DNA from 3 places in the Peribacillus sedimenti genome. Region 1 is predicted to be linked to each of the others. Evidence: riboswitches for the same ligand, from Rfam matches in the RefSeq annotation. Region 1 holds a riboswitch; each other region holds the start of a gene.
The links. A riboswitch is a leader RNA that binds a small molecule or an ion and turns the genes downstream of it on or off. The one in region 1 is predicted to bind cyclic di-GMP.
Positions count from the first base shown of each region.

Region 1 (11,225 bases):
TTTTTGGCCTCGGCAGGTTGGAGATTTAATGCATATAAAAAATCGGCAATCAAGCAAACTATATAGAGGTATTTTGGGTGGGTAAGCCGCTTGTTAATAGGTGAATTCCGGTCAGCAGAGTGAGGCGATCATAGGAACAGGGATGTCATAACAGGGAGGAGCATAAAGATGAAAGAAGTCACACCACAGGAAGTAGAACAGCTGTTAAACGAAAAAAAGCCAATTCATATTATCGATGTCAGGGAAGTGGATGAGGTAAAAGAAGGCAAGATCCCTACTGCCATGCATATCCCCCTTGGGCTGGTGGAATTTAGAATGCATGAATTGGATAAATCGAAGGAATATATAATGGTTTGCCGTTCAGGAGGCCGTAGCTCCAAGGCCGCCAAGTTTTTAGAGGAACATGGGTATAATATAATGAATATGACCGGAGGAATGCTGGAGTGGAAGGGACCTAAAGAATAAAAGAGAAATTAAACCGGAGACCCTGGTTCGAAAAACGTATGAATCGCTCTATTAACAGAAGTTTTCATAAAGTATTGTTTTATTGCGCTCTGCTGGATCTGAGATTTGGTCAGTACTAGGATGGGGCGTCCCGGGAAACTAGTTTTACTTTAAAAGATTAATGAAACAGGCTGTTCCCTTATTGGAAGGGAACAGCCTGTTTTGCATTTAATCGATCAGATCCATGCTTAAGTATCTCTCGCCTGTGTCAGGGGCAATGCATAATACCCTTTTGCCTGAGCCCAGCCGCTTCGCCACTTCGATGGCTGCATATACAGCTGCGCCTGCAGACGGTCCGACAAATATTCCTTCTTCACGTGCCAGCCTGCGGAAAATATCAATAGCATCTTCGTCAGTTATTTGAAAAATTTCATCATAAATATCTGTATTTAAAATGCTTGGAATAAAGCCTGGACTTGTTCCTACCAGCATATGCTTTCCAGGCTGGCCTCCGGAAAGTACTGGAGATCCTTTAGGCTCAACCACGCCAATGTACAGGCCAGGGATGAGCTCCTTTAGCTTTTCGCCTGTCCCGGTAATGGTTCCCCCGGTGCCGGCCGTGGCGACAAATGCATCAAGGTTCCCCTCCATCTGGTCGAAAATCTCCAAAGCTGTCGTATGGCGGTGAATATCAGGGTTTGCTTTATTTTCAAACTGCTGTGGAATAAAGCTTCCTGGAATCTGCTTTTGAAGCTCCTTCGCCTTTTCTATTGCACCCGGCATTTTTTTATCGCTCGGGGTCAGTACTACATCCGCTCCGTAAGCTTTCAATATATTAATTCTTTCTTTCGTCATATTATCGGGCATGATCAGGATTGATTTGTAGCCTTTTGCTGCAGCAGCCATGGCTAGGCCGATACCGGTATTTCCGCTGGTCGGTTCAATGATTGTGTCTCCAGGCTTAATCAAGCCTTCTTCTTCAGCCGTCTGGATCATATTATACGCAGCACGGTCCTTTACGCTCCGGGACGGATTAAACATTTCGAGCTTTACATACACATCCGCGGCTCCCTCCGGAACCAGCCTATTCAGTTTGACGACGGGTGTGTCCCCGATTAATTCTGTAACGTTATTTACAACCTTCATCGTTATCCTCCATACAAACAGTTTGCTTGACCTGAATAATATCTTCATCTTACCAAATAGGTCCCCGGTATAGAAGCCCTGTGCTCATAGAAAAGAGACGGGCCGGGAATGAACATTCTCGTTATATTTATTTTCAGTTCAGCTGCTTTTTAGGGTGAGAGTCGTTTGTGATATTTAACGTTACAGAAGTTCGATCGTAAAAATAGAAATACACGCATTAAATGGCAGTTATCGTGCATAAATAAGATTTCGATCTACGGATCCAAAGTTTCGCTCATAAAACCGGAAATAACGATGATAAACAGCTAGCAATCTATAAAACTATGTAATTAAATATGGCTTTATCGCTATGACGGACAATTTTTATATAATCGCAGCGAAAAAGTATCGAATCAGCTGTGTCTTGTTAAAAGATAAAGAAGAATTCAAGTTGGAAATTAAAAATGTTTATTCTGGTTAAATAAGTGAGCTTAATCCCTTTTCACTGTTTATCGTGGTGGAAGCCAGGGGAGGTAAAAAGGAATATATATGACTGTTTCGTTTTCATTTTACGGACTTACTCCGGGCAGTTCACGTTAGGGTTAAACTTACTAGTATTTCATTCCCCTGTCCCTGGCCTATCGCTGTTAATAAACCGGGACTAGAATAAAAACTCGCTCCCCTGTTGGATTTTCTATGGCAAAACCTTTCCGACCCGCCACAAAAAAGATGCCTTTGCAAAGGGACGGCATCTTCTATACTTCCATTTCTATAATTAATCTTCAAATTTCATTAATTTAATATTGGTACAATATCTTTTTAGCCAGGCACTGACACCCTGCAGGCCTGGATAAATCATTCGCTCGTTAATATTGGCCTGGTCAAGCTTATCTCTGACCTCTAACTTGAGGGAGGCGGGAATGATGATTTTTTTATAAAGATCCGGATAATGGTGGAGCCATTCATCAAGCCTTCGGACTGGATTTGTCATCACTGTGAATAGGGCATATTGGTTGACGATACGTTCCTCCATGGAGGGAGGCTCCAGGCAGATGACAAAGTCGTCATCTTCTCCCTTTTTTGCATCAAAGCATTTTAAATCGGGGCAGACGTCTTTCAGCATATCAACAGTAAAAATATGTGATTCCTCGTTGCTCAATGCTTTTTTGAAAATAGGAGGCAATAGTTGATGGACCTTGATGATGTCCAGGCACCAGATTGCCCCGTCTTCCCGATATCTGGTTATATCGGATGTCGCAAAATGCATGGCCACATAGGGAGAGAAGGACCAGTCAAGGAGGCGTGTCGGCAGGCCGTAATGCTGCGCGACGGCCAGCAGCTCCCAGTCGTTGTGTTTATCTTTTAACACGGACCGTGAATATTTATTGAAGTTACGGAGCAGGTGGGATTCCATTCCTGTGTTTTCAATTCTCATCAGGCTGGTCGCCAGTTTGAATGCTGCGCTATCGACACCCCGATAGGCAAAGGGGGAGCGATAGCGTCCATGGATGGGATGTGCCGGAAAGTTAAAGAGCTCTTGTTGAAGATCCAGCCAGCTTTCTGCCACAAGTGTGCCATTGTCCAATGACTTCACCATGCATCACCCTCTTTCGCTGTTATTTTCTATTCATGGGGTTTGGACTTTCTATAAGGATATGCATCACAATCATTATAAAGAAATAAAAAACTGGACCTTGTAGAGTTTAACTATGGCAGGAATAGAAAAAGGCTGCGCAGCGAGCAAGCCTGTATCAAAGTTTTCCCGCTGTACCCCGCCTTGAAACTTTTTTATAAAGTAAAATAAAGATTAGGAAAGAAAGGGCTTAATGTACATAACAGTTTTGGTCTTATTAGAGATTGATTTATTTGTGATAGGGATTTTTACCCTTTGATCTGACCACAACGGCTGTCTTATTGTGACAAAAGAATCAAATTGAAATAGTAAAATATAGGAATAATTATTTACACAGTTGGATGTTAATGGTAATATTTAAACAATTCATCATTACGAAAAAGGCAAACTCATCGAAAGGTGGGGACGCAAAGCCACAGGTCTAAGGTCAGATGACTACGACGGCTGGGTTACCGTTTCATTGTGCAATAGTGATATTCGGTAAAGTGGCTATCTTCATTTATGGGGATAGCCTTATTTATTGGGCAATAACGGCATAGTTTTAATGGTTTACTACTATGCAGAGGTGAAGCGCATGTTGAGAGACTATAATATTATTTTAGTAGTGTTTTCGTTTATCATTGCTTGGATGGCTTCTTTTGCTTCGTTTAATCTTACAAAAAGGGTGAGCCAGACAAAGGGTGCCTCCAGGTTCTATTGCCTTGTCAGCGGTGCGCTCTCAATGGGCCTTGGTATCTGGGCAATGCATTTTGTTGCCATGCTTGCTGCGCATCGGACTGGCCACATCACCTACAGCATTCCTCTGCTATGGGTATCATTGATCATAGGTATCGTTTGTTCCTTCCTATGCCTCATTATAGCCAGTCAGCCTCAAGTATTTTTACAGCAAATATGCCTTGGAGGATTTGTAATGGGGCTTGGGGTTATAGGGCTGCACTATACAGGAATGGAAGCGATGGAAGGAGTGGATATCACATACCGTACCCAACCTTTAGTTTTATCCGTGGCTACGGGATTTGCTTCCTCCATACTGGCGATTTATCTAAGCTTCTATTTCCGTGATAAAGTGAGTGCCGGGTGGGACAGGCAAAAAGCTGCAGGGAGCCTTGTGATGGCATTGGGAGTGGTGGCCATGCATTACCTGGGCATGTCAGCCGCTATTTTTCATGATTCATCCCTTCACAGCAATCATACATCCTCCTTGATTATCAATAATTCGTTGCTGGGCCTGTCCATAGCTATTTCGGTGATGGTGATTCTATCGCTGGTCCTTATACGAAGTATGTTTCTGGATGGAAAGTACAGTGAACAAGTGGCATTTAATATGGCCATATTGGAATCGACACCGGATTGTGTCTTTATCATAGATTCAAATGGAATCATTCTCGAAGCTAATTCTGCCGGGGAAGTAACCTTTGGGATCAAGCGGAAGAAATTGATCGGTGAACAGCTGGCCAATCTAATCCAAATTCCTGGAACGGGCGACGCTGAACAAGGCACTGGCATATTGGAATTTGATCGATACATAGGAGAAAGACTCCCTGCCAAGGGGTATTTTCAGGCTAAGGAAACTTTTCCGATAGAATTTACGATTACTAAAATTGAAGGAAAAAGCAACTATGCCGCTTATATTAGTGATGTCACGTTCCGGAAGCAGGCTGAAGAAAAAATTAACTACATGGCATACCATGATTTCCTGACTGGACTGCCAAACCGCCATTATTTTCATTCGAATCTGGCTAAAGTATTACAGCAGGCAAGTCAGTTCGATTTTTCCCTGGCCATCCTGTTTCTAGATTTAGACAGGTTTAAGGTTATTAATGATACCTTTGGGCATAGCTTTGGGGATCTCCTGCTTCAGCAGGTTGCAGAGCGGCTCTCTGCTTGTGTGGAAGGGAAAGATACTGTTTCAAGACAGGGTGGCGATGAATTTATCATATATCTGCCAGGTTTATCGCGTACACATGTATCGGAAGTGGCGAAGAGCATTCTAAAGGCCTTGTCCCAGCCGTTCAGCATAGCCCAGCAGGAGGTATATATCACACCGAGTATCGGGATCAGTATGTTCCCTGAGGATGGGGCAGATGTAGATGAACTGATCCTGAATGCGGACACGGCGATGTATCAGGCAAAGGCTGCCGGCAAGAATATGTATAAATTTTATATGAAGGAAATGAGCGAAAAGAATGCGGGCCAGGCGCTCATGGAGGCCAAGTTGAGAAGAGCCCTCGAGCATGGGGAATTCGAGCTGTATTACCAGCCAATCATAGATCTGAAAACAAATAGTTTAAAGGGGCTTGAAGCTTTAATCAGATGGAACCGTCCCGATCAAGGAGTCATATCCCCGGCTGAATTTATTCCTTTAGCTGAAGAGACTGGCCTCATCGTTCCAATTGGTGAGTGGGTGCTTTCTGAAGCGTGCCGCCAGGCGAAAAAATGGCAGGAGGAAGGATTTGAACCGATACACGTTTCGGTTAATATTTCTCCGAGGCAGTTTATGGAAAGGCGGTTTATTGGCTCAGTAAAAAAAATCATTACGGCAAGCGGTCTCGAACCCGGCTGGCTGAATCTTGAAATTACAGAAAATGTGGCTATTCATGATATCGAGAGCACTGTGAGCAAGCTGAAGGAGCTAAAAACGTTTGGGGTATTTTTGTCCCTCGATGACTTTGGTACGGGATATTCTTCGTTAAGCTACCTGAAACAGCTTCCTGTTGATTTTATCAAAATTGACAAAACCTTTGTCAGGGATCTGGGCAGCGGAACTTCAGATTCTTCCATTGTCAAAGCAATTATTTCCGTTGGCCACAGCCTTCAATTTAAGGTCGTGGCAGAAGGTGTGGAAACCGAGGAACAGAGAGAATATCTCAAGTCGAGGAATTGTGATTTTGCCCAGGGATATCTGTTCGCACGATCTCAGCCTGCTGAAGAAATTGAAACATTTCTAAACGCTTCACAGACTTCTCTGGTAGAAGCTTAGTTTTTCATATTAAAAAAGCAAAAAGCATTGGCCAGTGCAGCCAATGCTTTTTGAGCACTTATCCCTTCGTGCCGGAAGAGATATTGGATCCTTCAATAAAGAATCTTTGGAAGATAAAGAACAGAATCAGTGTAGGCAACAGAACCATGACACTCATTGCCATTAGGTAATGCCATTGAACCTGGACGCTGCCTTTGAATGTCTGCAACCCAACTTGCAGTGTATAAAGGCTTTCATCGTTGAGGTAGAGGAGCGGCCCTAAGAGATCGTTCCAGGAACCAACAAACGATAATACCGCTACTGTGACAAGGGCCGGTTTTGTCAGCGGCAGCATGATATGCCACCAGATTCGAAAATGGCTTGCCCCGTCCATGATGGCAGCTTCACTGTATTCATTCGGAATCGTGAGCATGAATTGGCGAAGCAGGAATATGAAGAATGCACTTCCCAGGAAGGCAGGCACAATTAACGGATAATACGTATTGATCCAGTGAAGCTTTGAGAACACCATATACTGCGGGATCATTGTTACAAACCCCGGTATAAGCATTGTTGAAAGAACAAGGACAAACAGTTTGTTTTTGTATTTGAAATTAATTTTGGCAAAACCATAGGCTATGAATGAATTGACGAGTACATTCCCAATGGTGACAAACACGGCTATAAGTAATGAATTTAAACCCCAGCGAGTGAATGGTCCGGTTTTCCATGCCTCAATATAGTTAGACAAGTGGAAGGACTCGGGCAGCAAGGTAGGCGGATGCTGCATGATTTCCGCCGGTGTTTTCAAAGAGGTGGACACCATCCACAAAAGGGGCATTAATAGCACAATGCTGCCCAGTATCAAAGCGGTGAGAACAATGGAGTTTTTGGCCAGCCTCCGGAATTTCATGGTTTGATAGAATTTTACCTGGTTGTTCACTTTCCGTCACCTCCATCGTAATGCACCCATTTTTTACTGAACTTCATATTAAATACTGTCAAAATCAGAATGATAATGAAAAGGAACCATGCCATGGCAGATGCATATCCCATGTTGAATACTTCAAACGCGTTATTCCACATATGCAGATTATAGAATAATAGGGAGTTTGACGGTCCGCCGTCTCCGTTTTGAGTCATGACATAGGCTTCCTGGAAAATCTGGAATGCACCAATGGTACTTGTTATGATGTCAAAGAAGATGATTGGTGTAAGCATTGGCAGCGTGATATGGAAGAACTTCTGGAATACATTTGCCCCGTCCAGGTCTGCTGCTTCATAGAGGGCGTTTGAGATACCCTGAAGCCTTGCCAAATAGAGCAGCATTCCGCCTCCGACGCTCCAAAGCTTCATAAGTATTAATGCCGGCTTTGTCCATTCTGGATCAAACAGCCAAGAAGGGCCTTCAATGCCAAACCATGCAAGTGCTGTATTTACTAAACCGCTTGCCGGGCTTAACAGCTGCATCCAAAGAAAGTAAACCGCAACACCTGAAAGTACTGCAGGCAAATAATAGATGGTCCTGAAGATTTTCATCCCAGGAATCCTTTGATGCAGGAGAACAGCTACAAATACAGCTCCGGCCGTGGTCAACGGTACAGAAAAAATGACAAAATATAAAGTGTTCCATAAGGAAGTCCAGAATAACTGGTCAACGGTAAACATATGCTTATAATTCTTGATTCCTACAAAATTCATTTGGGACGTAATATTGTAGTCTGTAAAGCTGACAAATAAAGAGAATAATAATGGACCGGCTGTCAGGAATATAAGGCCGATCAGCCAGGGAGAAATGAAAAGGTAGCCCATAAGATTTTCCTTGCGGCTCCGTTTACTTTTGGTTGTGGCGGCATTCTTTACATTGGGGGCTGCAGTGATGGTCGTCGGTTGTTGTTTTGTGGACACAGCATCGGTAAATGCTGCTTCTTGCTTTAACTCATTTTTTAACACAGTGCTTTTCATGGTCTTGCTCCTCTCTGTTTTCTAGAAAGCTGGAGCCTCCGCTGCTTCCCATTTCCCAAATATCTTTGTGTCTAGGCAAAAATGCCTAGTTTCTGTGTAAAAATAAAACTCCATTCATATAGAAGGGGCCGTTCGGTGCTATCAATCGATAACACCGACGGCCTAGTTACATATCTTTATTTCTTTGATTTCTTTACATCGTCTTCAGCTTTCTTTAAAGCCTTATCCGGAGAGATCTTGCCTTGAAGGGCTGCATCAATCTGTGGATTTACCAGACTTGGGTAATCCGGATAACTGATTGGAACCGGATGAAGCCTTGTATCTTCAAGATTTTTAACTGATTGCTGATATACTTGTTTTTCTTTGCCTGTAAGGTCATTGATGACACTGTCAGCGGCCTTGATATTCGCAACGTTGTCATAGTTTTTCATAGCCCAGTACTTCTGAGCCTTTTCGCCAGCCATGTATTCGATAAACTTGGCTGCTTCTTTAGGGTGTTTTGCACCTTTTGGCACTTCAAGGACAAATCCGCCGCCATCATTCCAGTTGCGTTCTCCTTCTTTAAATGCCGGAATCGGTGCGACACCAAAGTCCATATCTGTTTTTGAATCACGAATCTGTGTATAGAATGTTCCTACATCAGCCCAAATTGCCACTTTACCGGAAATGAATGGGTTGGTTTGGCCGCTGCCAAATTCAGCTTCAAAGGCTTGGACATTCTTTTCGCCAATCCGTTTTCTGTAGTCGGCTAACCATTTCAGAGCTTCGGTCTTTCTAGGTGTGGCAATATGCATTTCTTCTCCTTCAAAAAAGCCCTTGCCGCCGTCCGCGTTCGCCATCCAGCTTGGTGCTCCAAAACTGCCCCAGGTAGGATAGAAGCCAACTCGTTCATATTTATTTCCTTTTTTGATATCAAGCTTTTTTGCGTGTTCTTCCAACTCAGCCCATGTTCTTGGCGGTTTGTTCGGGTCTAGACCTGCTTCTTTATAAGCATCCTTGTTGTAAAATAGCAGGCGGGTGTCAGTTGTAAATGGGACTCCGTAGAATTTCCCATTATATGCGACTGAATCCCAAAGGTTAGGGTATAACTGATCTTTAATACTTTCATCAATATATTTGGATAAATCCTCAGATTGTTTGTTCTTTGCGCGGTGGTCAACTGTATTGATATCACCCACAATTACATCGGCCGGATTGCCTGCAGCTACAGATGCAAGGTTCTTCGTCCAAATATCTCCCCATGGAACGAAAGTATGTTTAACTTCGATTTCATCTTGGGAATTATTAAAGTCCTTAATCATTTTTTCAATAACAGGCCTTCTTGTTTCGGAGCCCCAGAAGCTCCAAAAATTCACAACTACTTTGCCGTCCTTTGTTTTTGTATCAGCTTCTGCCGCATTTCCGCCGCCAGTGCCGCCTGAACAGGCGGATAAAATCAAGCTGAACAGCATCATAAGCACAAGAGAAGCACGCAAGCCTTTCTTCATTTTTCTTTTACCCCCACTAAAATTATTTTGATATAAATGCACAAAGGCTATTTACCACGCTTATAGAGAAGTAAAACCTGTAATTATTATCCAAAAAACAAGGTCCATTACACTATTGGCAGTTAAAGGCTAATTAATCACGCATATGAACATAATATTTTTATATATTTGATAGGGATTTAGTCTTATTAGTGATGCTTTTTTTTCTCGTTAAATAGGTCTGTAGCACGTATTTGAAATGTATGAATTTTTGGTCATATTTTTTATTAAGTGAAAATATCTATTATGTGGCAATTATATTTGCTAATCAAAGGGGCGACAGAGTAAGATATATAGGTGATTTACAGGTACATACAATTGGAAATCCGTGCTTTGGTGCGAATACCAACAGATGGACGGGTTTGATTTTCGGACGAAAAGTGGGTAACATGAAAATATTGGATATTCTACTTAATAGGATGATGGGATAATGAAAAGAGCAAGATTGATTTACAATCCGACTTCCGGGCGGGAGGCCATCAAAAAACACCTGCCAGAGGTGCTGGAGCGGCTGGAACTGGCAGGTTATGAAGCCTCTTGCCACGCTACCACCTGTGAGGGGGATGCAACCCGGGCGGCAAGGATTGCGATTGAACGGGGTTATGAAGTCGTTATAGCAGCAGGCGGCGATGGGACGATATATGAAGTCGTGAATGGACTAGCAGATGCCGAATACAGGCCAAAGCTTGGCGTGATTCCTGTCGGGACCACCAATGATTTTGCGCGTGCGATCCATGTTCCGCGTTCAGTCGTTGCGGCAACTGATATCATTGCGGCAGGCCATACGATGCCAATTGATATTGGGAAAATGAATGATAAATACTTCATTAATATTGCGGGCGGGGGCCGCCTGACAGAATTGACATATGAAGTGCCGAGCAAGCTGAAGACCATGATTGGGCAGCTGGCCTATTATTTGAAGGGTATTGAAATGCTGCCTTCCATTAAAGCGACGGAAGTCTCCATTGAATACGATGGAAAGATTTTTGAAGGGGAAATCATGCTTTTTCTTGTGGCCAATACAAACTCGGTGGGCGGCTTCGAACGGCTCGCACCAGATGCTTCTTTAAATGACGGCATGTTTACCTTGCTTATTTTAAAGAAGACCAATCTCGCTGATTTTATAAGGGTAGCGACACTTGCCATCCGCGGTGAGCATGTGAACGACAAGAATGTGATTTATGCAAAAGCGAATCGTATCAAGGTCATGACAAAGGATAAAATGCAATTGAACCTTGATGGAGAATTCGGTGGTGTAGCTCCTGCTGAATTCGTAAATCAATATCGCCATTTTGATGTATTTGTTCCGAAGAATGAACTTCCGGATGATCCGGATAATCAGCAATGAGATAAAAACTCATAAAGCAATGGGCGGGAGCCCATTGCTTTTTTATATACAAGAGAGATGATGATGTGGGCAAGAGACTTAATTTTAAAAAATCTGTTAATTTTTAATTGAAAATGATTATCATTATTGATAAGCTAATCATATCAAATACATAACCTACACGAGGAGTCTTATAAATGATGATGAGATCACTTTTTACAGTTTTAGTATCTGCAAGTCTTCTAG
Region 1 covers NZ_CP143547.1:459,038-470,262, forward strand. Annotated here, with positions in the region: gene V1500_RS02450 (rhodanese-like domain-containing protein) at 169-465, shown strand; gene cysK (cysteine synthase A) at 673-1,590, opposite strand; gene V1500_RS02460 (FRG domain-containing protein) at 2,345-3,166, opposite strand; cyclic di-GMP riboswitch class I at 3,575-3,659, shown strand; gene V1500_RS02465 (EAL domain-containing protein) at 3,777-6,182, shown strand; gene V1500_RS02470 (carbohydrate ABC transporter permease) at 6,241-7,104, opposite strand; gene V1500_RS02475 (carbohydrate ABC transporter permease) at 7,101-8,126, opposite strand; gene V1500_RS02480 (ABC transporter substrate-binding protein) at 8,303-9,613, opposite strand; gene V1500_RS02485 (diacylglycerol kinase) at 10,083-11,000, shown strand; gene efeO (iron uptake system protein EfeO) at 11,180-11,225, shown strand, end outside.

Region 2 (11,225 bases), 500 kb from region 1:
TGATCTGCTTCAACTCTCCAAAATGGATAGCAGGGATTATAAGCTTACAAAAGGCTGGGTCAATTTTGGCAAGTTCTTCAATCATATTATCGACCGTTTTGAGATGACAATTGAAAAAGGCCATATTACATTTAAACGAGAAATCCCTTCCACAGAAATTTTCGTGGATATTGATGAAGATAAGATTACCCAGGTGTTGTATAACATCATATCCAACGCCATTAAATATTCTCCTGAAGGCGGGCAGATTACCTTTAGGCTAAAGGTTGAAGACGAAAGCAGGATAGTTGTTAGCATCAGTGACCAAGGGGTCGGAATCCCTAAAAACAATATAGATAAAATCTTTGAAAGGTTTTACCGAGTGGATAAAGCGCGTTCCCGCAATCTTGGGGGGACAGGTTTAGGACTTGCTATTGCGAAAGAAATGGTGGTCGCCCATAACGGGAAAATCTGGGCAGAGAGTAAGGAAGGGAAAGGCACTACTATATTCTTTACTTTGCCTTATGAAGCGGGACAAGAGGATGATGATTGGTCATGAACCTGGAAGGTGCTAAAAATATAATATTGACTGCCCTCGTAGTCATAAGTGCTTTTCTTACCTGGAACATATGGACGTATCAGCCTCACTTAAAAAAAATCGATAATAATGATGACTTATTATCGGTGGAAAGTGAGCAGCAAAGTGTTTCAAAAATTATCAAGCCAACCATTGTGCAAATAAATAAGCTCGATACACATTACCGGATCAATGGCGAAGAAAACTTAAATAAAGTTCAAAGCTACTATAAGAATTGGTCTTTTCATGATTTTAAGGATATTTCGCATTCGATCGGGAGTAAGGATTTCGATTCCCTTCTACATGAAAACGGGGATATAGAAATCCTTTTTCCTGATGCAATTCCTCTTAGCTTGTACAAGTCTGTGATTGACATTAATGATAAGGAAGTTCCTAAATTCTCGTTTGACAGGATCATAGTGAAAACAAAGTTCAGTACAGATGGGGCAAGAGTACATTTTGTTAATTATGATAAGAAAAAAATATATGAGTGCAGGATTGATGCTTCTAATTTATCAACTTTTAAAAATCAATTCTTTAACAATACCGGGAACTTTCCTGAATATATGGCTGTTAAATTGGACAATGGAAAAGAAATATTCCTTCCAAAGCAACCTGTTAAAATGAAATCCTATAAATATTTAATCAAAGATATTGATTTAAGTAAGTTTAAGAATGGTCTATTTAGTAATCCAAATTTAGTTAGGCACAATCCTGTTCCAGAAGGTGATCAATTTCTGGATGAAGAACGCATTATGACGGTCAATATCGAAGCCTCCACGATTCTTTTTGTTAATCCCGCGCAAAAAAGCAAGTTCTCTGTGAATAAGGACAGCCTCATCCCGAAAAGCATTGATTTTATCGGTAATCATGCAGGATGGGATGGAAATTATGTTTTTTCTGAAATGAATGAAGAGAAACAGCGAGTCGTTTTCCGATTATTTTTAGGCGGTTTTCCTGTTTTCAGTGATTTGGGAATGTCACAGATGGAACAGGTATGGGGCGATGAAGATATTTATAGCTATCAGCGTCCAAGTGTTTCTCTCAATATTGAACTTCCTGCTGATGGTAAGGAAGTGACTATGTCATCTGGAGAGGAAATCCTGCAGAAACTTGAAAATATAAATAAATTGAATCAGCAAGATTTGGAGGACATCCAGATTGGCTATACAATGACAAAAGATCCAACGCAGCCTAAGTGGGTTGTCGTTCTGGAACCCGCCTGGTACTACAGGTATGGTGGTACTTGGGTTGCTTTTCCAGTTAAAAAATTGGGAGGCGCTCAAAGTGGACTGGAGTAAGACCAAAACAATATTTATTATGGTATTCCTTATGCTTGATATTTTCCTAGTCTTTCAGTTTCTTAGCAAAAGGGATATCAATGAGTTTGGGTATCTAAGTGAAACGACATTTGAGGATAATCTAAAAGAGGATAATATAACCCTGCCTTCTCTGCCGAAGGTGAAATTAAATCAGTCCATTCTTCAGGCAGAAAGCAAAATATTTACTGAAGAAGATACTAAAAAGCTTGCAAATCAGGAAATATCCATCCAGCGGCAGACAACTCTTACTGGGAAATTCAAAAAAGCCATCAATATAGGCGATGATTTTGACCCATCCGATTCGGCCGAACTGGACAACTTTATAAAAGATAATATATTTGACGGCAGCAATTACAAGATTTGGTCATATGACAGAAAAAATAACAAGGTAGTTTACTATCAGGTTTATAAGAATAAGATGCTTTATAATAACGCTAAAAGTAAACTGACCCTTATGCTGAATGATAATCAGGAAATTGTCTCCTACGAACAAACTTATCTTGAAATCGTCCAGCCAATGAATAGAAATGAAGAGATTCTAAGGCCGATTGAAGCAATTGAAAATTTGTATAATACAGGGAAGATTCCTTCCGATAGTAAAGTGACCAAAGTCGAACTAGGATACTATAATCTTCTGCCACCATCTTCGGATGCCGTCTCGATTTTGCTTACGCCTGCATGGCGGGTGGTACTTGATGAAAAGAAAGATTTATATGTTACTGCGTTTTATGGAGAGATAATCGAGTTAGATACAGAAAAAACATTAATGGAGTGAGTTTGGATGGTTATGCATTTTAGTGTTCTCGCAAGCGGGAGTACGGGAAATGCCTTTTATTTGGAGACCGAGGATCATTCTTTTTTAGTGGATGCCGGCTTTAGCGGCAAGCAAATGGAAGCCTTGTTTGCCGAGATTGGGAAAGATATGTCCAAGCTGTCCGGAATACTGGTGACACATGAACATAGTGACCACATCAAGGGGCTGGGCGTAGTGGCGAGAAAACATAAACTGCCGATCTATGCCAATGAAAAGACGTGGAAGGCAATGGAGCATTTGATAGGAGAAATACCAGTTGACCAAAAGTTTGCCTTTGATATGGAAACAGTCAAAACTTTTGGCAGCCTGGATATCGAATCATTTGGGGTTTCCCATGATGCCGCAGAGCCTATGTTCTACTGTTTTCATCAAGGAGAACAGAAACTTGTGTTAATCACGGATACAGGCTATGTAAGCGACCGCATGAAGGGTATTATTAAAAATGCCGATTCCTATATTTTCGAGAGCAATCATGATGTGGGGATGCTCCGTATGGGAAGGTATCCGTGGAATGTCAAGAGGCGGATTTTAAGCGATGTGGGCCATGTGTCCAACGAGGATGCTGCCATCGCAATGAGCGAGGTTGCAGGTGATCGGACCAAAAGAATTTATTTAGCTCATCTAAGCCTGGATAATAACATGAAAGACCTGGCCCGCATGTCAGTTGAACAAACCTTGCAAACGCAGGGTATTATGATCGGTGAACAGTTTTCTCTGTACGATACAGATCCAAAGAAGCCTACGCAATTGATAACTGTATAGATAGAAAAAGGAATGGGAATTAATTTTCATTCCTTTTTTATTGGCTTTTTCATACTGCCTTTGGATATCCCATTTAACATGCCAATTAAGTCATTTTTTTAGAAATTTTGTCTTGGATGAGTATAATAAGGGGTATAAATAAACACTATAAGTTGGCTATTTATATACTTTCTACAGAGAGGGTGGGCTTGTTTTGGGCTACTATGATCAGGGTTATGAAAACCAGAATAGGAGATATAAAGGAAACCGCGGAGGCTATTTCCTTGCTGCGCTGGCAGGGCTAATTATTGGTGCTTTACTCGTTCTTACCGTATTTCCTAAGTTAGGATTGGGAGGAAATAACAATGACTCAGGCATTACTAATAATATCAACGGTGAAAATAACGAAAACCAAGAACATGTCAAACAGAACCTGACACTGGATGTGAATACGGCAGTTACGAAGGCAGTCGATAAAGCTGGAGATGCAGTCGTAGGAATTACGAATATCCAGCGTACTGATTTTTGGGATCAGCAGGGCAGTGAAGCTGGAACCGGTTCAGGTGTTGTATACAAAAAAGCAAATGGAAAAGCCTATATTGTCACAAATAATCATGTAATCGAAGGCGCGAGTGAACTGGAAGTTACACTAAGTGATGGAACAAAGCTTCCTGCCAAAGCGAAAGGCAGCGATCCTCTAACAGATTTAGCAGTAGTTGAAGTGGATGGAAATAAAATAAAAACAGTGGCTGAATTCGGGGATTCCTCGGCACTTAAGCCAGGTGAACCAGTCATTGCAATTGGTAACCCTCTGGGGCTGCAGTTCTCGGGGTCAGTCACACAAGGCATCGTCTCCGGACTTCAACGGACTATTGAAGTGGATATTAATGAAGACGGGCAAGTCGACTGGAATGCTGAGGTTATCCAGACAGATGCAGCAATCAATCCGGGAAATAGCGGAGGGGCACTCGTTAATTTAGCTGGCCAGGTAGTTGGCATTAACTCTATGAAAATTGCACAGGAGGCAGTGGAAGGAATCGGCCTGTCCATTCCAATCGAATCAGCACGGCCCATTATCTCTGATATAGAGCAATATGGAAAAGTTAAACGCCCTTACATGGGTGTAAGCTTAGCTTCTGTCGAGGAAATATCTCAATATCACCAGCGCAATACACTGAAGCTTCCTGAGAAGGTAACTTCAGGAGTAGCGATTACCGGCGTAGAACCTAATTCTCCAGCTGGAAAAGCAGGTCTGAAAGAATTTGATGTCATCGTTAAAATGGATGATGAGGACATTAAAGATGTCGTTGATTTGCGAAAGTACTTATATAATAAAAAGAAGGTAGGCCAGGATGTAAAAATTACATTCTACCGGGCTGGCAAACAACAAAATGTAACAGTCAAGCTATCCGGGGAAACCATGTAAACATAATGTCCATAATCAATACCCCTAAGACCATGTATTTTATGTCTTGGTTCCAATTTGGCAGGAAGCAATGCTTTCCTGCTTTTTTATTTGGTGATAGGATACTATTGGGGATAAATAGGATTCGTCGGATAAAAAATAATGATATTACACATTTGTGGACAACTCAGCATAATAAATGGATGTAAAAGAACGGAGTGCAGAAGAATGATATATTGTTGTAATGAACATGTTGAATTAGCCTTGGATACAGTAGTGGATGAGAAGGAAACTTTCCCTATCTTAAACAAAATTCCCGAGGGAAAACAGTTATCAACAGCCTGTGAATACTGCGAAAATCATGCTGTATATATGGTAGAGAACTAATATTCGCCTACAAGATGTGGATAGAAAATGTGGACATGTGGATAACTTCTGTGGATAACATGTTTGTAAATTGTTCGTAACCTGTTTGTAAAGTGAGGATAAACATGAACATAACGATTATAACCGTAGGGAAACTGAAAGAAAAGTATCTCAAACAAGGTATTGATGAGTATCTAAAGAGATTAGGTGCTTACGCTAAAGTTGAGATCATTGAATTATCTGATGAAAAAGCACCAGAAACATTAAGCGATATTGAAATGGAGCAAATAAAACAAAAGGAAGGAGAAAGGATTCTTGCAAGAATAAGTGGAGACACACATGTAGTCGCACTGGCCATCGAAGGGAAAATGAAATCCTCAGAGGAACTAGCGGAAACGATAGATAAATTGGCCACCTACGGGAAAAGTAAGGTTGCATTCATTATTGGAGGTTCGCTTGGATTGAGCAAAGAAGTAATGAATCGGGCAGACGATACCTTGTCATTCTCAAAGATGACCTTCCCCCACCAGCTCATGAGGCTGATATTAGTGGAACAGATCTATCGAGCGTTCAGGATAAACCGGGGGGAACCGTACCATAAGTAACTGTGAGAAAGACATGTTTATAAAACATGTCTTTTATTGTATGCAATATGGAGGGAAATATGGTTTATAGAATATGGATATAAAAGAAAAAGGGAATATATTGATTGATAGATCTTTCAGAAACTGGGAGATTGAATGAATAGTTTACGAGGTTTCTGCAAATGTTAAAGAGTTATTAGAAGAAAGGTCTTATCAAATACTCATGTCCGCGATCATCAAATAAATAGCACCAGTGTTACACCTCATTTACCTTTATCCCATCGAACCGTTTTAAACCCATGACACCAGAATCTATATGGAAAATACTAAGGAATAAATCTATTATAAGATGGTTATGTCAAAAATTATAACAATAATAGTCTACTTTAAACTGTAAAAGATAAGAAAAATATAAATTAATAGGAAAAATATTGCATGATGTTTAGTAAAAGCGGGTAAAGTCATTTTGACTAATTATGAGGAGGTTTTTCATTTTGACGGAAAATCGGGATAAGAATGCTTCAAAAGACCAAGAAGTTGAACGGGAAACATTGACAACCAGACAGGGCCATCCAGTACCGGATAACCAGAATATCCGTACAATTGGAAACCGTGGTCCAGCTACACTTGAGAATTATCACTTCATAGAAAAGATTTCCCATTTCGACCGCGAAGAGGTACCTGAGCGAGTTGTACACGCAAGGGGAGCGGGGGCATTCGGTTATTTTGAAACATATGGAAAAGTTGGAGATGAACCAGTGGAGAAATATACCCGAGCAAAAGTATTTTCAGGTGCCGGTAAGAAAACCCCGTTAATGGTTCGTTTCTCTACGGTGGCTGGGGCGAAAGATTCGCCAGAGACAGCCCGTGATCCGCGTGGATTTGCAGTAAAAATGTATACGGAAGAGGGCAACTGGGATTTGGTGGGTAACAACCTTAAGATATTCTTTATCCGTGATGCCATGAAGTTCCCTGACATGATTCACGCGTTTAAAGTGGATCCGGCTTCAAATGTGCCGCATCCGCAACGGATGTTTGATTTTGTTTCACGCACGCCTGAGGCGACACATATGATCACATTCCTGTTCTCTCCATGGGGCATACCAGCAACATACCGCCATATGCAGGGTTCTGGGGTTAATACTTATAAGTGGGTAAATGACAAAGGTGAAGCTGTACTAGTGAAGTACCACTGGGAACCGAAGCAAGGCATTCGCAACTTAACACAGGAAGATGCTGATGCTATTCAAGCGAAGAACGTCAGCCATGCGACACAGGATTTGTATGAAGCGATTGAACGAGGGGAATATCCGGAATGGGAGCTCTTTGTACAGATCATGGAGGATGATTACCATTCGGAACTCGATTTTGATCCGCTTGATGATACAAAATTATGGCCGGAAGATAAATTCCCGTGGCTTCCTGTCGGACGGATGGTGTTAGACCGCAATCCGGTTGATTACCATGCAGAGATTGAGCAAGCAGCATTCGGAACAGGAGTTCTCGTCGACGGAATGGACTTTTCGGATGATAAGATGCTGCAAGGCCGTACCTTCTCTTATTCTGATACGCAGCGCTACCGTGTAGGAGCGAACTACTTAAAACTGCCTGTCAACGCGCCGAAAGCACCTGTCCGTACGAACCAGCACCGCGGCCAAATGGATATCCGTGACCCGAAAGAGTCCGGAGATAATCCGCATATCAACTATGAGCCATCCACGCTAGGCGGCTATCAGGAAGCAAATAAAGAAGAACGTCCACAGCACCGGCCAACGTATAATGCGGCGGCAATGAGTGCACCAATTGATCGCCCTAATAATTATGGTCAAGCAGGCGAAACGTACCGAAGTTTCGAGGATTGGGAGCGCGATGAATTGATTAAGAATCTGTCCGCGGCACTAGCGGTATGTGATAAAAAAATTCAGGATGCTATGGTGGAACACTTTACACAAGCTGATGAAGAGTATGGCCGTCGTGTAAGGGAAGGCATCGAAATGAAAATGAAAGAAATTGAGGAAATCAACGCAGAAAATCAAATTCCAGGACGGGAAGCAGGGAAATCTAAATATGGACAAAGTTCATTAGCCGCAAACAAAGCAACAGAAGATGCGGCGAAGAAAGGTCACGAAGCTGATCCATATTGAGGAACAAACGGGAAGGCTGTCAAAATTGACAGCCTTTTTTCTGTGTATCATCTTTTCTAAAAACGTCATTTTGATTCCTATTTTAACTATCTTAAGCATATGTGAAAATTATTTATAGAAAAGGATTGCGTTATAAAGGATGGATAGTAACTAGAAGTTAGTATTTATCAACTTGTTATCTTCATTTTTTTGGTATATTTTCATGATTTTATTAAAATTACAATTTTTTAATCCTTAATCAAATAAAATGTTGTATAATATAAAAAAATTATTCTGAAAAAGGCAAACTTCTTCGAAAGGGAAGGACGCAAAGCCGTGAGCCTAAGCACAATTTCTTGTGTATGGCCGTCAGGTTGCCAGGTTCCATTCTGCGAGCCGTGGCTGTCAGAGTGGAGGGCATAAGGTGAAAAAACTAGTAATGGCAGCAGTTTTCTTTTTGTTCTGTTTTGCGGGGAATTTTGGATGGAGCGCTAAAGCCTCGGTACCTGAAACACAGGCTACATGGCTTTGGAACCCTTGGATGATTGTTGATGATGAAGCAGGAACCATTGCATTTCTAGAAGAGAAGAACGTCGATAAGGTCTATTTGCAAATTGACCGTGACATCCCTCTCACTGTTTACCAAAGTTTTATTGAGAAAGCATCTGGCAAAGGAATGATGATTTACGCATTAGACGGTGCGCCCAGCTGGGTGGGTCCCACCGGCTCTACAAGTTTAGATCAATTAATGAATTGGCTGAAGACTTATCAAAATGCAGCTTCTTCTATCCAGAAATTTACAGGTGTCCATTTAGATGTGGAACCTTATTTATATAGCGGCTGGTCAACGAATCAAGCTTCAACCGTAAAAGCCTATCAAACACTAATAATAAAGGCAAAAAACAGTACAGCTTCTTTGTCTCTTCAACTGGAAGCGGACTTGCCATTCTGGTTTGATGAAATTTCCTTTAAAAACACATATGGAAAAGGAAATCTTGCTGAATGGGTTATAGGAAATACGAGCAGCATTACAATCATGGCATATCGGGATTCTGCTCCACTGATCATTGACCTTGTCAAAAATGAAATAGCTTTTGCAGCAAAATATAATAAACAGGCAGTCATAGGTGTGGAAACAGACCAGACTAATGAGGGTGGAATGCTTTCCTTTTTTGAGGAAGGGGAAGCATATATGAATCAGGAGCTGGCCAAAGTAAAAAGTTTTTATGCGGGAACAAGCGGATACGGTGGAGTAGCCGTGCATCATGTAGGCAGCTGGCAGACAATGAAACCGTAACAAGAAGCGACCCGCAGATGCTCATGCACGAACTGCCGTTTTTGTGAAAGCGGATATACTGAACACCAGCAACCCATAGCTGTTAGTGTTTTATAGATATTATAGAAATTGAAAGATGTCTTTGAAACCTAAGCATTAGTTGTGACGCATACTAGAGATTAATATCAAATAGTGCCTGGAATATAGTATAAAAATTCCGAAATATAGTGTTTGTAGGAAGTACTTGAATATACAATTTTCCATAAGAAAAACCAGATTCCTCTTTCAGAATCTGGTTTTTTAACTTTACATGCTGTTGATATTTACAATCAAGGTGTTATGAAATTAACAGTCTTTTAAGCAAGTCTTACCTTAAAATCTTGATAGCCGAATTCACGTACAACCTTACAATTACCAGTCTTATCCCGTACTGCTATGGCAGGCAATGCCATACCGTTAAATGTGTTGGTTTTCACCATAGTATAAATCGCCATATCACCAAACACTAATCTATCGCCGCTCTTTAATGGCTGATCGAAAGAATAATCTCCTATTACATCGCCTGTTAGGCAGGTCTGTCCGCCAAGCCGATAGGTAAATGACTTCTCTCCTGCTTCGCCTGATTCAAAAAGAGGGGGGCGATATGGCATTTCCAGTACATCCGGCATATGGCAGGTGGCGGATGTATCAAGAATGGCAATGTCAATTCCATTCTTATGAGTATCTAGAACGGACGTGATTAAATAGCCAGCATTGAGTGCAATGGCTTCACCCGGCTCCAGATATACCTCTAAACCATATTTATCCTGCATTCTTTTAATACAAGCTTCAAGTCTTGGAATATCATAATCTTCTCTTGTTATATGGTGGCCACCGCCAAAGTTGATCCATTCCATTTGTGGCAGCCATTGTCCGAACCTTTCTTCCACTGCATTTAAAGTAGTCTCTAAATCATCCGAGTTTTGCTGACAAAGGGTGTGGAAGTGAAGGCCTGAGATACCTTCTAGCATATCAGGACGAAAATCTTCCTGTTTTACACCGAATCTGGAACCTGGTGAACACGGGTCATAGATTTCATGTCCTTCTTGGGTGGAGCATTCGGGATTGATGCGCAATCCTACTTTCCTGCCAGCTTTTAGAGCCTTATCTTTATATTTTTCCAGCTGTGAGAAGGAATTAAAGATGATATGGTCACAGATGGATATAATTTCATCTATTTCATCTTCACGATAGGCAGGGGCAAAGACGTGATTTTCTTTGCCCATTTCCTCGTGACCCAGGCGAGCTTCGAATAAACCGCTCGCCGTTGTGCCGCTTAAATATTTTCCAATTAGGGGGTACATTGTTGTCATAGAAAACGCTTTTTGTGCTAATACAATCTTCGCTCCTGTACGCTGCATAACGCCATTCAGGATCTTTAGATTTTTTTCGATGAGTTCCTCATCGACTACATAGCATGGTGTAGGTAATTCTTCAAACCGCATTTTAGCGAACTAGCTCCGATTTTTTTTCTTGTGCGGACTCATCATCAACAAGCACTGGATTAAAATCTTCTACCCATGGAAGTCCCCATTTATTTAACTCTTCCATGAATGGATCTGGATCAAATTCTTCAATATTGTATACGCCCGCTTTGTTCCACTTACCAGTCATGATCATTGCGGCTCCGATCATGGCAGGAACACCTGTTGTATAAGAGATTGCTTGAGAACCAACTTCTGTATAGCATTCTTGGTGATTACATACATTGTATACATAATATGTTTTATCTTTGCCGTCTTTTTTCCCTTTAAAGATACAGCCGATGTTTGTTTTACCAACTGTACGAGGCCCCAGTGTTGCTGGATCTGGCAATACCGCCTTCAAGAATTGCAGTGGAATGATTTGTTTTCCTTCGAATTCAATTGGTTCGATGGAAGTCATTCCTACATTTTCAAGGGCTTTTAGATGAGTCAGATAGCTTTGGCCAAATGTCATGAAGAAACGAATACGCTTAAGTCCAGGCATGTTTTGTGCAAGAGATTCAAGCTCTTCATGG
Region 2 covers NZ_CP143547.1:5,074,174-5,085,398, reverse strand. Annotated here, with positions in the region: gene walK (cell wall metabolism sensor histidine kinase WalK) at 1-538, shown strand, start outside; gene V1500_RS24715 (YycH family regulatory protein) at 535-1,857, shown strand; gene V1500_RS24710 (two-component system regulatory protein YycI) at 1,844-2,653, shown strand; gene V1500_RS24705 (MBL fold metallo-hydrolase) at 2,660-3,454, shown strand; gene V1500_RS24700 (S1C family serine protease) at 3,648-4,859, shown strand; gene V1500_RS24695 (CxxH/CxxC protein) at 5,067-5,225, shown strand; gene rlmH (23S rRNA (pseudouridine(1915)-N(3))-methyltransferase RlmH) at 5,330-5,809, shown strand; gene V1500_RS24685 (catalase) at 6,283-7,932, shown strand; cyclic di-GMP riboswitch class I at 8,204-8,293, shown strand; gene V1500_RS24680 (amidase) at 8,336-9,208, shown strand; gene nspC (carboxynorspermidine decarboxylase) at 9,544-10,671, opposite strand; gene V1500_RS24670 (saccharopine dehydrogenase family protein) at 10,673-11,225, opposite strand, start outside.
Region 2: linked by a shared signal. The riboswitch ahead of V1500_RS24680 (amidase) and the one ahead of V1500_RS02465 (EAL domain-containing protein) in region 1 are both predicted to bind cyclic di-GMP.

Region 3 (11,225 bases), 840 kb from region 1:
ATATGCCCAGCCAGAAACACCTGAACTGGTCGTAACTTTTCCCCAATTTCCGCTTGCTCCGGATACATTCAGCGCGGTACCGGCTTTAACAGCAGTAATGACTGCAGAATCCGTATTGGAGCCAGCCCTTACATTTAACGTGGACGTTTTCACATAGTATTTTACTTCCACATCACTTTTCCTGATATAGGCGGTTTTCGGTACGCCATTGACATACACGGTGGATTGATACCAGCCAGAAGTGAAGGTTTTATATTTTAATACGGCACCCTTGCTATAAGATTTTATTGGCGCTGAGTAAATTGTAGGTTTTGAATACACCTTAATGCTGCCGTTCAGGGCAACCCCTGTTAACGAAACCTGAGGGGATGCTGCGTTTTCTACGTTAGTTTTTCTAATATAGCAGGTGACAGCCTTGCCTTTAATATATACGGTTGACTGATACCAGCCAGACGTAAATGTTTTATATTTCAAAACAGAACCACCGGCATATGACTTCAAGACTGAGGAAGAGGTTGATGCCCTTGAATAAACATTGGTTGTGCTATTGGTTCTTCCAGTCAGCGATTTTTGTGTGGAGACAGCCGTTTCAACATCACTTACTCTTATATAGCATGTGAAGGATTTGCCATTTACATAAACGGCCGATTGATACCAGCTGGAGTTATAAACTTTATATTTTAATAGAGTACCCTGTGTATACTTCTTGAGTACGGTTGATGAAGTGGAAGCCTTGGAATAAACACTCAGGCTACTATTTTTGACAATTCCTGTAACATAGCTGCTGGTCGCTGCTTGTCCATGGATTTCCGTGAAACCATATAGCGGGAGACATGAAAGGAGCAAAACGAAGGCGAGCTTACGGGCAACAGTTTTTGTAAAACGTAACATGATTTCCTCCTATTGTATTTTAGGAAATACATACATGATATATGAAATACTTACAAATCCACCTATATTTCCCCAAGGAATATGTTAACATATTTACCTATATATAAAAGACTAGAAAATAATTCCAAACAGTTACTATTTGACTAGATTGCCCATTGCCACTGGTTTCATAAACCCATATTACAAAACTATTACTTATTTGTTACAAAGTTTACAGGAATAGAAGATTCTATTAGTAAATAAATCCACCATTCTCTTATTTAGTTGATATTACAAACAACAGGACAAAATAATTTTGTAATCGTATTGTAATAATCCAATCTTGCAAGGACGACCTCCCCTAACCATTTAAGGTTTAACTAGAGACGGAAGAGGGTATATAAATCCCTTTTAAAATGGTGATGAAATCAAGCTCCAATAGATGATCAGTATACATCTACACCTATATCAAAGGACCCGAAATAAATGATTTCTATAAAAGGTATTCAATCTTGTATTTCTTAATCTGTTACTATAAGCAGATAGGTGATTAAAAGGAAGTAAAATCTTGTAGGTTCATACGACTTTTGACAGGATTTTGGCGCTAGTTTTTTATTTCCTCTGGGTAAAACTCCTCATTTTGCTGAATTACCCTAGTATTTTAAGCTGATATGTTTAAAATAGATGAGGGTTCAGGAAGAGCCAAGTAATTACAACATCTAGGGGTTGATTTTCATGTTTAAACAATTACTAATTGCAGGTATGCTGATCAGCGGCGGCTTGTTGGCCGGATGTTCGTCTGATGATGCAGCATCAGGAAGCAGCGAATCGAAGGAAGAAGCCAAGCCATCAGAACAGAAGGCAAAGGATAGTGTTCCAGAACCAAAAAAAGATGAGAACGGGAATACTATTTTAGAAGAGCCAGGACAAAAGGCTGAGTCAGAAGAAGCGACTGCCGAATTATTGAACATCAAAAAAGTAAATGAAACAGTAAATATTAAACCTATAAAAGTGACTATCCAGGATATCAAGTTAATAAAACTGACTGACGTATCCAACGATTATGCTCTCAATGTATCGATGGGGTCACAAATAGATTCTGAAGTCTTGGAAAAAGGATTTTCATATATCCAGGTGAAATACACTGCTGAAAACACAGAAGACCGCAATATTGAGTGGTATGATCTCATGAATGTCGTGACCGATAAAGGTGAACAAATAGATGGACAAATGGTAGATTTCATTACTGATGAAGGTGACACAGATTCAGAGTTTATCGGAAAAGTGAAAAAAGAATTTGTGGATGGTTTCGTGGTAAAGAACGCGGATATCAATAAAGTGAAGCTTGTATTCGGTTCTTCAGTAGATTCCAGCACCTATGAAGATATTACCGGAGAACAGACAGTGGAATATTCATTTGAATAAGGGGGAATTCCCCCCTATTTTTTTGTCCCATATGCAATCCAGATTAACAAGGTCCCAACCGTCTACTTAGCGTGTTCTACATACTATTTTCGTCCTCTAGCCTCCCACATATCTTTTATAGATGATTGCGACAAGGCTGACCATCATCAGCAAGAGCCAGATGTAACTTCCAGAAATACGGCGTGTCAATCTCCTGAAAGAGAAATACAACAGGATAAAGACACAAACGAATAGGAGCAAGGCCCAGGCATCAGACATATACTTTCATCCCATTCTCAAAAACGTGCAGGCCACTCATGTTTAACCCTTCCCTTCATACATCCTATATTCTCGACAATCTATAAATTTCATAATAATATTCAAATAATTTATTCGTCCATCGCAAACCGGAAACCTCAGGCAATAAATCCCTATGCTGCCCCCAGTTCAAAATATGGATATCCTGGAGCTCTCTACTGGGGACCGATGCGATCTTTACGGAATTGTAGGCAGGTTTGTGGGCATGAATCAATAACCTTTCAGCCAATTCAATTTCCCTCGACCACACATCTTCAGACGGAGCCATCTCTCCCGCCAGCCTCCCCACAAAAATCCTTATGGAGTCAGCATCATAGTTGGTAAGCCAGCCTTCCTGAGAAAGCTGATTTCCAAAAGTATCCAAGTCTGCTTTGCCTATGTATAATAAAACTTCGTTTCCATATAAGGGATGCTTTCCGTAAATCTGATATAAACCGTAATCAAAATCTCCATGCTTCAATTCTGGGATATCATTTAATGTATATGCGCCATCCCACTGAATCTGTATAATTTGTGTATTAATCGCCGCCATACAATCACCTTTTTCCAATTAAATGTTCATACAAACCGTACAAGCTGATCTAACCTTACTTTGGCTAGGGAAACCGCTGCCTCGATGTATAATTCACCAAATATTCCCAATATCCTTCCTTGTCTATCAACAAGGTGAAAAAATGCTATGTTCTAGTCTATGTTCACATCCTGGTAAACAGGAAATATCCCTCCGGCTGTCAAATCTGTATAGCAAGATTATGAGATCCGGAGGGTACCATGGGAAATTATATCAGGCATGCAAAAGGGGAATTACTGGACATTCTGCAGGCTCAGGATAAAATGCTGTACTTTGTTAAAAATTATCTGCTCGAATTCCATGATTTTGAGGGCGCAAAAACAGGACTGGAAAATTTGCACGGGGAAATGTCCTCCTATTTCATTGAAAAATATGAAGGTGGCAAGCTTCGTGATACTCCCTACTGGTTTTACTTTTTTGAGATATTATCTAACATCACGCACTCTTTGGCCATTTGCCACGCATACCTAAAAGAACCCCGCAAAGCGGCAGAACTCGCGGACCAGGCCACAACCTTCAGCATGATTTTAGGTGCGGAATATCAGGAAAAAATAGAAACGCTCATGCAATTGGTCACCTGGGCTTACCAACACAAGCCCGATGAAACACCATCTCCCCTACTCTATGATTTAGCATGGAAAGAGCAAACTGGAAACATGGAAAAGAAAATCAGGCTCTGCTATAATGCCCTTCGAGTCAGGGCTGATCAACTGGGTTAAGCGAATTGTGTCAAAATTGTTTTAAGGTCTGCCTCAGTTAATTTTCTGATAATTATTCAAAGTCAACCTTCCTGAATGGTTCAGAAGCCATATCTTAACTTTTTGTATTTCGGGTCGATATATGTTGATATCTATTGAATTCTTTTTCAGCAATATTAAAAGGAGCATTATATGTCGTACTCTCGATACGTGTCAAAAATCGACCCTGAAAACACAGGAATGTTTTTTAAGATAAAAAAAGTTGGTGATTCTTTTATACACACATGTTGTGAAGGAGAATTGCTGTATCAATTAGGATTGGTTCCGAACGATGTGGCAGGCAAAGAAATTCACGACTTTTTCCCTCTGGATTTAGCAAAGGCTAAGATAGATTTTTATGAAAAAGCCTGGGCAGGGGAATTTCTGCAATATGAGACCCTTTTCAATGATGTTTGTTATCTGACTACCCTGAGGCCGATATTTCTCCAGGGAATAGTAGTAGAACTAATCGGCACAGCAATTAATATTTCCGATAAAAAAAGTAAAGAGGAAGAACTCCGCCATAAACAGCTGTTGTACCATTCTGTAGTCACAAATATGACAGAAGCAATCTTTATATTAGAAAAAGGCGGAAAAATAACAGTCTTGAACGAAAATGTGGAAAAGCTTACAGGTATTACAACAGGGACATACAACGGGACCACAGCCGCACAATTCGGCATTGAATTTTTTAATGAAGATGGCTCTAAAATGTCCTACAAGGACTGGCCTGGATTCGTCACGATTGATACAGGGAAACCCTGTCATAATGTTATTGCCAGAATTCAACGGAATGAAAAAACAAGATGGTTCAGATTGAATTCAAATCCATTGAACATCTCCGGTGACACCGCAGCCCTTGTATCGTTTTTTGAAATAACGATTGAGAAAGAACAGGAAATCCAGCTTAGAGAATCCTATGCCTTCCAGAAAACATTGCTTGACAACCTCGAAAGCGGAATAATTGCAACCGATCACGAAGGAAAGATTACGTTAATCAACCAAAAAGTGCATCAAATGTTTGCCCTGGAGGAAGATATAGAATTTTATATCGGCAAAAATGCAAAACAGTTCTATGGCTTATGGCAAGAAAAAACGAATACAACGAGCATGATGCCGGATTCTATACCAATTGAAGAAAGAACACAGATTACAAAGGAAATAGATACCACCAGCGGATATACTTTCGAAACCAGCTATATCCCTTTCAATATAGAGGATCGTTTTAGCGGCAATATATTTGAATTCACTGATATAACAGACAGAAAGAAGATGGAAAGAGCCCTGATCCGTGCCAAAGAAGAGGCAGAGAGGGCAAATAAAGCGAAGTCTGAGTTTCTGGCGAAAATGAGTCATGAGCTGCGCACTCCGCTTAGCAGTGTACTCGGGTTTGCTCAACTGTTGGAAATGGATCGTTCATTGAACATAGAGCAGCTAGATTCGGTCCAGGAAATCATCACCGGGGGGCGGCATCTTTTACACCTTATAGATGAGGTACTGGATTTATCAAGAATAGACTCTGGAAAGATTAAAATGGAGCTGTCCATAATTGAATTTTCCAATATCCTCAATGATTGTATCAAGAGTATCCAGCCGCTCGCCATAAGTAAAAACATCAGCGTAAAAAAACATCTGGATGGCTGCCGAAAAGTGTTTGTCAAAGCTGATCCTACTCGCTTAAAACAAGTAATACTAAACCTTCTGTGTAATGCTATAAAATACAATCGCATGAATGGTGAAGTCCTGGTATCCGTTCATTTACATGCTGACAGGCTTGAAGTCCATATTAAAGACACGGGCATTGGAATCCCCAAGGATGAATATCAAAATATTTTTCAGCCATTCTATCGGATTAATGGGACCGGTGAACAAGGGGCCGGAATTGGATTGCCGCTAGTCGAGCAGCTTATGCGATTAATGGATGGCAATGTGGGTGTATCCAGCGTTTTAGGAGAAGGCAGTGATTTCTGGTTTGAGCTAAAAATCGAAGCGATAGCTGAATTGGATGGTAAATCTGGTGTTGAGCATACAGAAACTCAACTAACAAACAGGGAGCTAAAACGTGTTTTATATATCGAGGATACTGAATCAAACATCTATTTAATGAAGCGCGTTTTTAACCTGGAGCCTGGTTATACACTTATAGTGGCTCGTAACGCACAAGAAGGATTGGAATTAGCAAATACAGAAAAGATTGATATCATTCTGTTGGATTTAAACCTGCCTGATATGAGCGGGGAAGAAACGTTCACACTTCTGAAAAAGAATAAAATTGTGGCGGATGTCCCGATCATTGCTTTAAGTGCAGATGCAAGACCTTCTGAGGTTAAAAGGTTAGTACAAAAAGGATTCACACATTATCTCACCAAACCTCTGGATATCGCAGAATTATTACAACTGCTAAATAAACTACAGCCCGTTTACTGAACAAAATGAAAAAAAAGATAACTTATCACAGCATCCTATAGAATTACATCTATAGGGTGTTTTTTGTGGAAAATGAACACTTCTGCACCTCTAAAGTTGAATTGTATTTCTCTCATACTTTATTCGGTTCGCTGCCATCCCACAAAATCTGTTCCCATTTATTAGCAGCCTATATTATAATAAAACCTGAATAATAAAAAAACCAGAGAGAGACCTTTGTCCCTCTCTGCCAATCTATTATTCACCTTGAATTTTTCTGGATCTTAGGGCCAGTGCTCCCAATACGATGAGGAGTGAGCCGGCAATGTAGAAACCTATTCTAGAAGATTCACCTGTTTTTGGAAGAGTGCCGCTTTGCAAGGTAGTATCATCTGATAACGCAGTTCCAGCTGACGTTATATCAGATATTACTTCAGATTGTGGCGCATCCTCTCCATTGTCATTATCAGATCCTAGGTCACCAGGTGACGCTGGTGCTTCTGGATTTTCAATGACCACTTCTTCATCTCCCGGTACAGTCGGAGTTGGTATTTCCGCTCCAGTATCTATCGATGGTTCTGGAATTCCAGTTCCAGGTCCAGCCGGTGGAGTTACTGTGCCAGGATCGGTTCCAGTTCCGGGATCGGTTGGCGGTAAACTTGTTCCAGGGTCAGTTCCTGGATTTGTCGGCGGTAAGCTCGTTCCTGGGTCAGTGCCTGGATTTGTCGGCGGTATGCTCGTTCCAGGATCCGTACCCGGATTTGTCGGTGGTGTGCCTGTTCCTGGGTCAGTGCCCGGATTTGCTGGCGGTGTACATTCACATGGGTCGGTTCCAGTTCCTGGGTCAGCGCTTACATCGCATTCTATTGTAATGACAAGCGTTCCATGCACCAGGCTATAGTGAAACTTATCTGTGTTTGAGAGCGGGAATGTTTTTACTTCCCCATTTATTGTTACCTGTATAGATTGAATTTTGTTAAAATCAACACCGGTCTGCAGGAGAAACTCTAAAACCGCTGTACCAGAATTCAAGTCAATGATTGTTTCATTCTTCAATACCAGCTTAATATTCTGTATAGGTGCTTTGCAGCCATCAAGGATCAGCTTTACTTTGCCAATTATGATGCTCTGTTGATCGTCTGCTGGCGGGATGGCCGGCGGCTCAGTTTCTATCAATCTTGAACACTGCTCGAACCAATAATTGATGGTTCCATTTGCTTCTACACCCACTCGCAGCTCAGCCGGTGTGACGACCAATTCTTTACCCGATAATGTAACAAGCTTGAATGCCTTCACATCGTCTTTTACAAACTCCCCTCCATCCTTCATCTTATATAGAGGAGAACTGCCCGGATTCGATAAAGTGAACCACTTGTCCCCAATCTGTACGGAAACTTCCTTTACTAATTTCGCACATTTTTTAAGATGCAGATGGATTTCGGTAGCTTTGTTCTGATGAGAGCCCTTCTCTGCTTCCCTTGCTTGTTTTTTAGCTTCCCGTTCTGTATGTCTAGCTTGTTCTTCAGCTTCCTGTTTTGCTTGTCTTGCTTTTTCTTTGGCTTCCCGCTCTGCCTGTTTCGCTTTCTGTTTGGCTTCCCATTCTACTTTTCTAGCCTGTTCCTTGATTTCTTGCTCTGTTTGTCTAGATAGCTTCTTTGCTTCTTTCTCTGCTTCCCTGGTTTGTTCTTTTGTTTCCCTTGCTAGTACTTTTGCTTCTTTTTCTAAATCCCGTGCCTGTTCTTTCGCTCCTTTTTGTTCAGATTTTGTTTGTTCTGTGTCATGCTTCTCTATGTCTTGACTTGTTGCTTTTTCTGGATTCGCTTGTGGAGAACTCTCAACTTGCTCTTTCTGTTCCTCAGACCCGGTGACATTTTGTTTATTCGTGGTCGCGTTCAAATCCAGCTCCACTTCCTTCTGTCCATTTTGGCCTGCGCTGTTTTCAGATGCCTTTGCCATCCCTATTGGAAAAACAATACTATAAATCAGTAAGAATGCGATAGATAGCGCATACAACCCTCTAATTCTTGTTTTCTTCAATTCGATACCCCTCCAAAGTAAGTAAGATAAATGATGAATGCATTACCGACCCTCCCTTTACATTTCTTTGCACCACCCCATTTAGGATTGATATTTAATTAAATTAAAGGATAAAATCCTTTAATAAAATCACGACAATAAAAAACGCCACAATTATGCTGATTGTGGCGGTCGGACGATCATAGTTATGAGTATTGCCTGCATAACCTTAGACTCCAGACTTTGCGTCCTATACTTTCGAATAGTTTGCCTTTAACTATGTAAATATATGGTTATATAACTACTTCTTTACAGTAGAGGAAATACCCGGGTTATTGCCTTTATAAACATAAAGCCTCACTTTTTTACAATTTCCATGATAAAAGTAGCAGGCGAAAGTGTCATTAACAGGCAAAATGTGTGTGATGCGGTCGTCCGAACGACCGAAATGTTTGGTATTTCAGAAATATAGACAAATTGCCTTATTTATTTTAGCCTAGAAGGAGAGTAAAACTCAGTACGATTACATGAAAGTATATTAAGGGAGTAAGCCATGGATTTTCAATATGATAAAATACTGCTCCAAATGCTAATGGTTTTATTTCCAATCATCCTTTTCTTAGCACTGGGGGCTGATCGATCTGGAAAACGGGGGAATATTGTTTGGGGGATCGTCTGCGGCTTTACCATGTATTCCAGTATGCTGGTCCCCATTACGATTGACGACGGAATCTTTCTGGATTTACGATTAGTCCCCTGGTTTCTGGCATTTATTTATGGCGGGACATGGATAGGCATCTTTGTCACCATATTTTTCTTCATCATCAGGTTTTTGTTAGGAGGCGTAGGAATGATTCCAGCCTTCATCGTCCTAAGTTTAAGCAGTTTAGTCATGTTTTTTTATAGAGAGAAATATATGGCATGGCCACGGCGTACCAAGATTACATATTCAGCAGCCTACCTGACTATTTCTTCTGCCATGCTGCCCATAATCGGCACGGTCATTCTGCATGACCCATTGACCCCAGTCAAGCTGGTTAGCTACATTTTCTTTGTCATAGCAAATGCGATCATGATCTGGTTTGCGATCTATATGCTGGAATCCCATCAGGAAAAGCTGGATTTAATGGCCGAGATTCAGAGAAATGAAAAATTGTATGTTGCTGGGCAATTGGCCGCAAGCGTTGCCCATGAAATACGAAATCCGATGACAAGCATTAAGGGCTTCCTGCAATTGCTGTCTATATCTAAAAATACTTCTGATGCTGAAAAGGAGTATATAAAAATATCTTTAGAAGAACTAGACCGGGCAAATGAAATTATTTCAGACTATTTATCATTGGGAAAAAACCAATCCAGCAGACAATTCACAACGCTGAATATAGGCGAGGAAGCGAAACGATCCGTAAAGGCCCTATCCTCTTTTTCCAATTATCATGGCGTCCAAATAGCACTTGATATCATCGGCGATATACGAATTTTTGGCATTTCAGGCAGGGTTCAGCAGCTGTTTATCAATATTATAAAAAACGCCATTGAAGCTTCCAAGATTCCTGGAACGGTACAGGTAAAGGTTTTTGCCGAAGACGGAACAGCCATGGTAAGGGTATCCGATAATGGGGAAGGCATGGACAAACAGCAGATCCAGAACCTGGGTTTCCCTTTTTATTCAACCAAGGAAAAAGGGACTGGACTCGGCTTAATGGTAAGCCTGCATATCCTTAAAGAAATGGGCGCAACCTTTAAAGTTACCAGTGAAAAAGGCAAAGGGACACAGTTCTTATTAATGTTTCCGCAAGCATAAATGGCGCTTTTTGTGATCATTATGAAAATGAACAACCTTCCAAAAACAGGAATATTATCGGATTTTGTAGAATAGATAACTCTTAAGTAATATATTGGGGGTATCATAAAGATGTTTTTCAAAAAGACATGCCATTTCTGCAAGAAGAAATTCCGTAAGACTACATTGTATTTTGGGACGTCCAAAATTCATGTATGCGATTTGTGCAAACCTTATGCCGAGAGACGCGCATTCAAAAGGCTATAAAGAGTGTTGTGAGAAGATCATTCGATGAACAAAATCCTTTTTCTTCAAAATAAAGATAAACCACTCATACTCCAGCAAATCAATTCATCTTTAGAAACAAAAAATAGATTACTGAAGCTTATAATCACTAATCCAGATAAAAAAACCAGTATAACCGTCAGCAGGGAAAAACGATTTCGGTATGAGGAGCAGATTATGATGCTGGAGAAAATCAAAGACATGGTGATTTCTTGCAATAGCCGGGACCAGCTGAAAAAGATTAATTCCATGATTGAGTATTATAATTCTTTAAGTCAATAAGTGCTGGATGGTCTGTCCGGCGCTGTTTTTTACTTTCAGCCTTTTCTACAACATATAAGCTAAAAATAATTTGCAATAGATTTACCGGAAAATCAAAAAAATCAATTATGACAGCTTCAGCAGGTTTGGGATGTATTAATTTCAGAGACTTGTGTGAAATTATGCTCGAATTCAGCCACTTTATGCCCGAAATATCAAATTTTACTCGATATATGGACTTTAATGGGCGAAATTCAAAATCTATACGCGATATGGATTTTTACCATTGAAATCAGATCTTTTATCTAAAATTTCAACTTGTACCTGGAGAGGAGTAGGAAGAACCCCATTAAAATTTGTAACGGATTCTGCTGAGTCAGAAAAAGGACAATTCACACACTATTTGGGGAAGCAATTCGCATAGCCAGCAGCTGCTCTTTTTTTGTTGTGACATCAATATTTCCACGTTTATCACATACATATACATTACCCAATTGATATGCTTTTCTTCGATGATCGGATCGTCCCAGATTTTGCACGCATCACCAGGGAATAGATCGTTCGGACGCCCTCT
Region 3 covers NZ_CP143547.1:4,732,603-4,743,827, forward strand. Annotated here, with positions in the region: gene V1500_RS23230 (N-acetylmuramoyl-L-alanine amidase) at 1-891, opposite strand, end outside; gene V1500_RS23235 (hypothetical protein) at 1,606-2,295, shown strand; gene V1500_RS23240 (hypothetical protein) at 2,392-2,553, opposite strand; gene V1500_RS23245 (hypothetical protein) at 2,618-3,124, opposite strand; gene V1500_RS23250 (hypothetical protein) at 3,364-3,882, shown strand; gene V1500_RS23255 (ATP-binding protein) at 4,054-6,327, shown strand; gene V1500_RS23260 (LPXTG cell wall anchor domain-containing protein) at 6,565-8,343, opposite strand; cyclic di-GMP riboswitch class I at 8,507-8,604, opposite strand; gene V1500_RS23265 (ATP-binding protein) at 8,876-10,126, shown strand; gene V1500_RS23270 (hypothetical protein) at 10,397-10,672, shown strand.
Region 3: linked by a shared signal. The riboswitch ahead of V1500_RS23260 (LPXTG cell wall anchor domain-containing protein) and the one ahead of V1500_RS02465 (EAL domain-containing protein) in region 1 are both predicted to bind cyclic di-GMP.